DNA from 3 places in the Acidovorax sp. FG42 genome. Region 3 is predicted to be linked to each of the others. Evidence: predicted binding sites of a transcription regulator. Region 3 holds the regulator's gene; each other region holds the start of a gene.
The links. Region 3 encodes HrcA, which represses chaperone genes, less so after heat shock. Its sites were predicted from a motif close to TTAGCACTCNNNNNNNNNGAGTGCTAA; they were not measured.
Positions count from the first base shown of each region.

Region 1: a site for HrcA is predicted at 1,738-1,764, ahead of ACODSM_RS21405 (co-chaperone GroES). Genes of this name have one in related genera too.
Region 2: a site for HrcA is predicted at 1,323-1,349, ahead of rpoH (RNA polymerase sigma factor RpoH). Genes of this name have one in related genera too.

Region 1 is NZ_JBMDJM010000026.1:14,465-17,717, forward strand. Features, by position in the region: gene groL (chaperonin GroEL) at 1-1,259, opposite strand, end outside; gene ACODSM_RS21405 (co-chaperone GroES) at 1,356-1,646, opposite strand; gene argC (N-acetyl-gamma-glutamyl-phosphate reductase) at 1,852-2,787, opposite strand; gene ACODSM_RS21415 (LysR family transcriptional regulator) at 2,889-3,253, shown strand, end outside.
Region 2 is NZ_JBMDJM010000007.1:97,303-100,555, forward strand. Features, by position in the region: gene ACODSM_RS09670 (EAL domain-containing protein) at 1-1,149, shown strand, start outside; gene rpoH (RNA polymerase sigma factor RpoH) at 1,380-2,321, shown strand; gene ACODSM_RS09680 (Bug family tripartite tricarboxylate transporter substrate binding protein) at 2,437-3,253, shown strand, end outside.
Region 3 is NZ_JBMDJM010000018.1:102,040-105,292, reverse strand. Features, by position in the region: gene recN (DNA repair protein RecN) at 1-22, opposite strand, end outside; gene ACODSM_RS17960 (NAD kinase) at 25-921, opposite strand; gene hrcA (heat-inducible transcriptional repressor HrcA) at 950-1,954, shown strand; tRNA gene ACODSM_RS17950 (tRNA-Ile) at 2,005-2,081, shown strand; tRNA gene ACODSM_RS17945 (tRNA-Arg) at 2,286-2,362, shown strand; gene greB (transcription elongation factor GreB) at 2,442-3,008, shown strand; gene ACODSM_RS17935 (RelA/SpoT family protein) at 3,082-3,253, opposite strand, start outside.

The DNA of each region.
Region 1 (3,253 bases), on a different contig from region 3:
AGCAGGGCCACGCCACCACCGGCCACGATGCCTTCTTCCACCGCAGCGCGGGTAGCGTGCAGGGCGTCTTCCACGCGGGCCTTCTTTTCCTTCATTTCGACTTCGGTCGCAGCGCCGACCTTGATCACTGCCACGCCGCCGGCCAGCTTGGCCACGCGCTCTTGCAGCTTTTCACGGTCGTAGTCGCTGGTCGCTTCTTCGATCTGGATGCGGATTTGCTTGACGCGGGCTTCGATGTCGGCAGCGGCACCAGCACCGTCGATGATGATGGTGTTTTCCTTGCCCACTTCGATGCGCTTGGCTTGGCCCAGGTCGGCCAGCGTGACCTTCTCCAGGGACAGGCCCACTTCTTCAGCGATGACCTTGCCGCCCGTCAGGATGGCGATGTCTTCCAGCATGGCCTTGCGGCGGTCGCCGAAGCCAGGAGCCTTCACAGCCACAACCTTCAGGATGCCGCGGATGGTGTTGACCACCAGCGTAGCCAGGGCTTCGCCTTCGACTTCTTCAGCAATGATCAGCAGGGGACGGCCAGCCTTGGCAACTTGCTCCAGCGTGGGCAGCAGGTCGCGGATGTTGCTGATCTTCTTGTCGAACAGCAGCACGAAGGGGTTGTCCAGCAGAGCGGCTTGCTTTTCTGGGTTGTTGATGAAGTAGGGCGACAGGTAGCCGCGGTCAAACTGCATGCCTTCCACGACATCCAGCTCGTTTTGCAGCGACTTGCCGTCTTCCACGGTGATCACGCCTTCCTTGCCGACCTTGTCCATGGCGTCAGCAATGATCTTGCCGATGGACTCGTCGGAGTTGGCCGAGATCGAGCCCACTTGGGCGATTTCCTTGGAGGTGGTGGTGGGCTTGGAAGCCTTCTTCAGCTCTTCGGTCAGGGCCAGCACGGCCTTGTCGATACCGCGCTTCAGGTCCATGGGGTTCAGGCCAGCGGCCACGTACTTGGAGCCTTCGCGCACGATGGCTTGGGCCAGCACGGTAGCGGTGGTGGTGCCGTCACCAGCGTTGTCGCTGGTCTTGGAAGCCACTTCCTTCACGAGCTGGGCGCCCATGTTCTGCAGCTTGTCCTTCAGTTCGATTTCCTTGGCCACGGACACACCGTCCTTGGTCACGGTGGGGGCGCCGAACGAGCGCTCCAGCACCACGTTACGGCCCTTGGGGCCCAGCGTGACCTTGACCGCGTTGGCCAGGATGTTCACGCCTTCAACCATGCGTGCGCGGGCTTCGCCGCCGAAAACTACGTCTTTTGCTGCCATTTTGGAGCTCCTGAAAATTGGGTTCAAATTGGCTGCTAGCGCATGATCAATCAGCGCAAGCAGCTATGAAAAGATGAGTAACGCAGGGGCGAGAAATTACTTCTCGACCACGGCAAACAGATCGTCTTCCTTCATGACCAGCAGCTCGTCGCCGTTGACCTTGACGGTCTGGCCCGAGTACTTGCCGAACAGAACGCGGTCGCCGACCTTCACGTTCAGGGCGATCACTTCACCCTTGTCGTTCTTCTTGCCAGGGCCCACGGCCAACACTTCACCTTGATCGGGCTTTTCGGCGGCGTTGTCAGGGATCACGATGCCGGAGGCCGTCGTGGTTTCGCTTTCAATACGCTTGACGATCACGCGATCGTGCAGAGGGCGAAGGTTCATTGCATTGCTCCTGTTTTCAGTAAAAAAAGCTGATGGATTCAATCAGCCCCGGCCATCCGGGGCCACCAAACTGCCAGCAGGGAGCGCAGTGTTAGCACTCGTCTGCGGTGAGTGCTAATGATACGGGCATTTGTGGCCATTTCAAGACACCCCCCCCAAGAACATGAGGGAGAAGGCTTTGCCTCTCCAGCTCTGCCCGCGTCCGTCAGGCCGCGCCGCTCAGCATCAGATCCAGGTTCTGCACTGCCGCCCCCGAGGCGCCCTTGCCCAGGTTGTCAAACACGGCGGTCAGCAACACCTGGCCGTGGCGGGCGTTGCTGAACACCCCCAGCCGCAACTGGTTGGTGCCGTTCAGGGCCTGTGGGTCCAGGTGTTCGGCTGCTTCGGTAGCGGCGGGAGGCATCACCTCGACAAAGGGGGCGTCGGCATAGTGCTGCTGCAGGCAGGCGTGCAGGAGTTCGCCTTGTGTGCCCGGCGCGAGCTGCCGCAGATGCAACCCGACGGTCAGCACGATGCCCTGGCGGAAGGCGCCGTACGAGGGTAAGAAAAACGGCCGCTGCGACAGCCCGGCGTGTTGCGTGATCTCGGGCGTGTGTTTGTGCTCCAGCTGCAGCCCGTAGACCTGGAAGGCGGGCGCATGGGCTGCTTCGGGGCCTTCGTGCGCTTGCACGCGAGCACGCCCACCGCCGGAGTAGCCCGACACCGCATGGATGTTGAGCGCATGGTCGGCGGGCAGCAAGCCGGCCTGCACCAGGGGCCGTAGCAGGGCGATAGCGCCTGTGGGGTAGCAGCCGGGGTTGCTGACGCGTTGCGCGTTGGCAATGCGCGCGGCCTGCGCCGCATCCATCTCCGGAAAGCCGTAAACCCATTGCGCGTCCGTGCGGTGGGCCGAGCTGGCGTCGATCACGCGCACGGCGGGGTTGTGGATGGCGGCGACTGCTTCGCGGGCGGCAGCGTCGGGCAGGCACAGGATGGCGATGTCGCAGCTGTTGATGGCTTCGGCGCGGCGGGTGGGGTTCTTGCGGTCGGACTCGGGCAGCGTCAGCAACTGCAGGTCGGTGCGGCCGTGCAGGCGCTGGTGGATTTGCAGGCCGGTGGTGCCTTGGTCGCCGTCAATAAAAACAAGGGGCTGGGTGGTCATGGTGCGGATTCCTGACATGGGGGGATATGGAATCTTCGGCGCCGGTCTAAACTTTGAAAAGTTGAATTTCACAAACTTCAAGATCAGTTCTGCTGAACGTCATGCGCGAACTCAATCTCGACCGGCTGCGCACCCTGGTCACCATCGCTGATCTCGGGTCTTTTGCCGAAGCGGCCCGCACGCTGCATCTGGCGCCGCCCACCGTCAGCCTGCACATTGCCGACCTGGAGGCGTTGATTGGGGCGCCGTTGCTGGTGCGCAAGCGGGGCGAGGTGCGGCCGTCCGGCGCGGGCGAGGTGCTGGTGGAGCGGGCGCGGCGCCTGCTGGCCGACGCCGACGAGGCCATGGACCTGGTGCGGCGCCAGGTGCAGGGGCTGGAGGGGCGGGTGCGGCTGGGCGCGTCCACCGGCGCCATCGCGCACCTGCTGCCCCAGGCGCTGGAGGTGCTGGGCTGGCACCACCCCGG
Region 2 (3,253 bases), on a different contig from region 3:
GGCCATGAGGTGGGCGACCTGCTGCTCAAGGACGTTGCCCAGCGCCTGCGCAGCTGTGTGCGCGAGCAGGACACCGTGGCCCGCCTCGGAGGTGACGAGTTTGTGGTGGTGCTGCAGAACCTGAGCAGCGACGCCCCCGAGGCCGCCGCGCAGGCGCGCACGCTGGGCGAGCTGATCCTGGCGCAATTGCGCCAGCCCTACGAGCTGGCGGGGCACGAACACCACTTCACCGCCAGCATCGGTGTGACCCTGCTCAATCACCAGCGCGACTCGGTGGACGAGGTGCTCAAGCAGGCCGACATGGCCATGTACCGTGCCAAGGACGCCGGGCGCAACACACTGCGCTTTTTTGACCCCGACATGCAGCAGGCCGTGAACCGCCGCGCCCTGCTGGAAACCGAGCTGCACAACGGCCTGCGGCGCGCGCAGTTCCTGCTGCTGTACCAGCCGCAGGTGGACAGCCAGGGGCGCGTGACCGGCGCAGAGGCCCTGGTGCGCTGGCAGCATCCGGTCCAGGGCATGGTGCCGCCGTCGGAGTTCATCCCGCTGGCTGAAGAATCGGGCCTCATCCAGCCGCTGGGCCACTGGGTCATGGAAACCGCCCTGCGCCAGCAGGCGCGATGGCAGCAAGACCCGCTGTTTGCGCAACTCAGCCTGGCCATCAACGTGAGCGCGCGACAGTTTCTGCAGGACGACTTTGTGGCCCAGGTACTGGCGCTGGTGCGGCAGACCGGCGCCAACCCTGCACAAATCAAGCTGGAGCTGACCGAAAGCCTGCTGCTGGACAACGTGGACAGCGTGATCGCCACCATGCGCGCACTCAAGGCCCATGGCCTGGGGTTTTCGCTGGACGACTTTGGCACGGGGTACTCGTCGCTCAGCTACCTCAAGCGCCTGCCGCTCGACCAGATCAAGATCGACCAGGGCTTTGTGCGGGACGTGCTGCTGGATGCCAGCGATGCGGCCATCGCCCGCTCCATCATCGCGCTGGCTGGCAGCCTGGGCCTGTCCGTGATTGCTGAAGGGGTGGAAACCACCGCCCACCATCAGTTTCTGCTGGCGCACGGCTGCCAGGCCTTTCAAGGTTACCTGTTTGGCCGCCCGCTCACGCTGGAAGACTTTGAAAACCGGGTGCGGCAGGGGGTGTAGAAGGGACAGAGGCACTCCATAACAGCTGGAACCGACCGTTTGAGGGCGATACGTTGACAATTATTCACTAGGTTTTTGATAGCTTCACAGGCATGTTGCACTGGCGCTGGATACCGATTTGACTCAGAAAATTTCTAACGGTATCAATGAGCAACCCGACGGGAACTCCGGGCTTAGCACTCAATCAGAGAGAGTGCTAATATGATGGCTTAGAGGAAAGGATTCCCGGAATGAACATTCAATCTGGAACCGCGACGATGTCTCTGGCACCCGCCAATCCCTGGGCGCTGGTGCCCCCCTTGGGCAACCTGGACGCCTATATTTCGGCCGTCAACCGCCTGCCCCTGCTCACTCACGAAGAAGAGCAGACCTACGCACGCCAACTCAAGGACAACAACGATCTGGACGCCGCCGGCCGGCTGGTGATGTCGCACCTGCGCCTGGTGGTCTCGATTGCACGCCAGTACCTGGGCTATGGCCTGCCCCATGGCGACCTGATCCAGGAAGGCAATGTGGGCCTGATGAAGGCCGTTAAGCGCTTTGACCCCGACCAGGGTGTGCGCCTGGTGAGCTACGCCATGCACTGGATCAAGGCCGAGATCCACGAATACATCCTGAAGAACTGGCGCATGGTCAAGGTGGCCACCACCAAGGCGCAGCGCAAGCTGTTCTTCAACCTGCGCTCCATGAAGCAGGGCTTTAAGGCCGACGCCTCGGCCGCCGACGTTGCCACGCACCGTGACACCCTGTCGGACCACGAGATCGACGCCGTGGCCGCGCAGCTGAATGTGAAGCGCGAAGAAGTCATCGAGATGGAAACCCGCATGGCGGGTGGTGATGTGCTGCTGGACCCCGCCCCGTCCGATGACGGCGAGCAGGCGTTTGGCCCCATTGCTTACCTGGCAGACGCGTCGCACGAGCCCACCGCCATGATCGAGTCGCGCCAGCGCGACGCCCTGGCCACCGACGGCATTGCCAACGCCCTGGCCAGCCTGGACGACCGCAGCCGCCGCATCGTGGAAGAGCGCTGGCTCAAGGTCAACGACGACGGCTCCGGCGGCATGACGCTGCACGACCTGGCCGCCGTGTACGGCGTGAGCGCCGAGCGCATTCGCCAGATCGAAGTGGCCGCCATGAAGAAGATGAAAAAGGCCCTGGCCGAATACGCCTGACCGGGCCGGGCAGCGGGGTTAATATCCCAGGCCGCAGAAGTTGCCTCGCGGGGCCCCAGTTCTGGGGCCCCGCGTCGTTTGGCCCCCCGAATATTCTTCAAGGAGATTGCACCCCATGCCCTCACGTCCCGCCTTTACCGGCCGTGTTTCCCGCCGTGCTTCGCTGTTGATCGCGCTGGCTGCCGCGTCCCCGTGGGCGCTGGCGCAAAGCGCCGGCAAGGCTACCGCTACGGCGCCCGCGCCACTGGCCTGGCCGACCAAGCCGCTGAAGATCATTGTGGGCTTTCCAGCCGGTTCGTCGCCGGACCTGACGGCGCGCACGTTCTCGGAGCCCCTATCCAAGGCCTTGGGCCAGCCCGTGATCGTGGACAACAAGGTGGGTGCAGGCGGCAACATTGGTGCCGACGCAGTGGCCAAGGCCCGTGACGACCACACCATCGGGCTGATGATCAACGGCAACATGACGATTGCAAAGCTGCTGAACCCGGCGGTTCCGTATGACCCGATCAAGGACTTGGCACCGCTCAGCCTAATCGGCACGTCGCCGCTGATCCTCACGGCCCCCGTCAACCAGCCTGGCGTGGCTGCCAACGGCACTGCGCGGGACTTCTTCGTGGCCGCACGCAACGGGGGCGACAAGTGGAGCTATGGCACGCCAGGCGTAGGCACCGTGGGCCATATCGGCACCGAGCTGCTCAAGGCACGCAGCAACATCAACCCCGTGCATGTGCCCTACCCCGGCTATCCGCAGGTGGCCAACGCGATGCTAGGCGGCCAGTTGCAGATGGCGCTGCTGCCCCCGGCGCTGGCCCAGGCCCAGGTGCGTGCAGGCAAGCTGCGCGCGATCGGCGTCACCTCGTCCGGCCGCAGCCCGCTGGCCCCCGATGTGCCGAGCCTGGCCGAGGCTGGCATCAGCAACTTCAACCTGGAGA
Region 3 (3,253 bases):
GGGTAATCTGCCGCAACGCCATGGTCAGGAGCCCCCTTCATTCCAGCGCAGCTTCTTGCGCAGTGTCGCGAAGTAGTTCCAGCCCTGCGGGTGTAGAAAACGTACACGGTGTTCCGATCGTTTGACGAGGATACGGTCGCCATGCAGCAAGGATGCGAGAGACTGCATGTCGAAGTTTGCGCTGACATCGCGCCCGCTCACCACTTCAACGGCTACTTCGGTCGCATCGGAGAGCACGATGGGGCGGTTGGACAGCGTATGCGGTGCGATAGGAACCAGCACCCAGCCTGGGATGGAGGGGTGAAGCATTGGCCCCCCTGCTGACAGCGAATAGGCTGTCGATCCGGTGGGGGATGCAATGATCAGACCGTCGGCCCTTTGGTTGGCCACAAACTGTCCACCCACTTCCACGCGCAGCTCCACCATGCCTGAAGTTGCGCCACGGTTGACGACCACATCGTTCATGGCAAGGGCTTCAAACACCACACGCTCATCGCGAACCACGGTTGCGTGCATCAGTGGCCGCTGGTCTTCTTCGTAGGCCCCTCGCAGCATGGGCGGCAGTGTGGTCTGATAGGTGTCGAAAGGAATATCGGTGATGAAACCCAGTCGGCCCTGGTTGATGCCGATCAGTGGCGTTCCAAAACGGGCCAGGCGGCGACCGATGCCCAGCATCGTCCCATCACCCCCGACCACCAGGCCCAGATCGCACCGCGCACCGATCTGGTCTACATTCAAAGATGGATAGTGTGTCAGTCCTGTGTTGCTTGCGGTTTCTGCTTCGAGTGCAACCTCGCATCCCTGACGCTCCAAGAAATGTGCAATGTCTTCCAAAGCTCTGCGCGAGCCGTCACCGGAGGCGCCTGCAGCTGAAGTCTGGTACTTGCCTATAAGTGCGACATGGCGGAAATTGGACGTCATCACGAAATTACATCATTAAAATCATTCCATGCTCGATGACCGTGCCAAGTTGTTGCTGAAAGCCCTGGTCGAGCGTTACATCGCTGATGGGCAGCCTGTGGGATCGCGGACGCTTTCTCGTGCGTCCGGCTTGGATTTGTCTCCCGCCACGATTCGAAACGTCATGGCGGACCTCGAAGAGCTGGGGTTGATTGCAAGTCCACATACCTCCGCAGGCCGCATTCCCACCGCGCGTGGATACCGTCTGTTTGTGGACACGATGCTGACAGTGCAGCGGGAGTCGGTCATGCCGGCGCAGCTGGCTCCAGAGCAGCCCCAAAAGGTCATCGCCAACGCCGCACAGCTGTTGTCCAACCTCTCCCAGTTCGTCGGTGTGGTAATGGCACCTCGGCGTACTTCGGTATTTCGCCACATAGAGTTCCTGCGACTCTCTGAAAAGCGCTTTCTCGTCATCATCGTGTCGCCGGAAGGTGACGTACAGAATCGTGTGATCTTCACCGAGGTGGATCACTCCCAGTCGCAACTGGTCGAAGCCTCCAACTTTCTGAATGCACATTACGCCGGGCTCGCAATGGAGCAGGTGCGAGAGCGTTTGAAGTCCGAGGTCGATGTGCTGCGCGGAGAGATCGCATCGCTCATGCAAGCAGCAGTCAACGTAGGTTCGGAAGCACTCTCCGAGGCGCAGGACGAGGTGGTAATTTCTGGCGAGCGCAACCTGCTCTCCGTCAGTGATTTCTCCAGCGACATGGGTAACTTGCGCAGGGCATTCGACTTGTTCGAGCAGAAGACGCAGATCCTTCGCCTTCTGGATATCTCAAGCCAAGCGGAAGGGGTGCGCATCTACATCGGCGGCGAGAGCCAGGTCGTGCCTTTTGAAGAGCTCTCGATCGTCAGCTCCCCTTATGAGGTGGACGGCAAGGTGGTGGGGACTTTGGGTGTGATTGGTCCTACGCGCATGCCATACGACCGCATGATCCAGATCGTGGATATCACTTCCAAGCTGGTGTCCAACGCACTCAGTCACCGCAAGTAAGCCCCTACAATACGGCGCTTGCTCCGTTGTATAGCGCTGGAGCATGGATGGGGGCGTTAGCTCAGTTGGTTAGAGCAGAGGACTCATAATCCTTTGGTCGTTGGTTCAAGTCCAACACGCCCTACCACCCTTGCTTGCAGGGTGGACCCGTCAACAAATGACGTGTTTTGTGATCCAAATCGCTCAGTTTGTTTTTGGAGCCTTCATCGTGCATTACAATCTCGGCTCGCGTTGAATTGACTGTCTGTTTGCGGTGCCTGACTCAGGAAAGCAATCAGAAAAAAGCAAATTTCAAGGGTCGCCAAGAAATCATGCTATAATTCAAAGCTTAGCGGCTGTAGCTCAGCTGGATAGAGTACTTGGCTACGAACCAAGGGGTCGTGGGTTCGATTCCTGCCAGCCGCACCAATGTTTAAAGCCTGCAATCGCAAGATTGCAGGCTTTTTCATTTGTCCAAGCGCTTTGCGCTGATTGGAGAGTTCTGGCGATGAGCAAGGCTTTTACCAAGGAAACCGATAGCGCCGACGATGACGAAGGATTGGCACTGCCTCCTTTGCCGCCGGGTGGCAAAAACTACATCACCCCATCAGGCTATGCACGCCTGAGGGCAGAGCTGTTGGATCTCATCGACAACGAGCGGCCCAAGATCGTGGATGTGGTGCACTGGGCGGCCAGCAATGGAGACCGGTCTGAAAACGGCGACTACCTCTATGGCAAGAAGCGCCTACGCGAAATTGATCGGCGCATCCGTTTTTTGACCAAGCGGCTGGAGATCGCTGAGGTAGTGGACCCGAGTTTGCATGCGGGCAGTCAACAGGTCTTCTTTGGGGCCACCGTCACCTATTCCGATGACGAGGACGGTGAACGCACGATCACCATCATGGGCATCGACGAGGCCGACAGCCGTATGGGGCAAGTCAGCTGGATTTCGCCTGTGGCGCGTGCTCTGTTGAAAGCTCGCGTTGGGGATGAGGTACAGCTGCCCACGCCGGGTGGGGTGCGCCATTTGGAGGTGGTGGAGGTGCAGTACCCACCTCGTAGTGTCGCTAACTAACCTGTTTGCGCACAAGCGGCGGCCTGCGTGCCAGTTGTAAAGACCTCAGAGCTTGATGCGCAGCCCTGAGGTGTCAGGGCTGCGGCGTGATCCTTGCCGCGCGCAGCACCGCCTGCGTACGCCGCAGGTTGCGCAATGCCAGCTCAAGGTGGGCTTGGTCGCGAACTGCCACGATGAATCGCAAATCCGTGGTGTCCAGGGCCGCCTCATCGTCCATATCCACATGGGTGATATCGGCCTCTGAA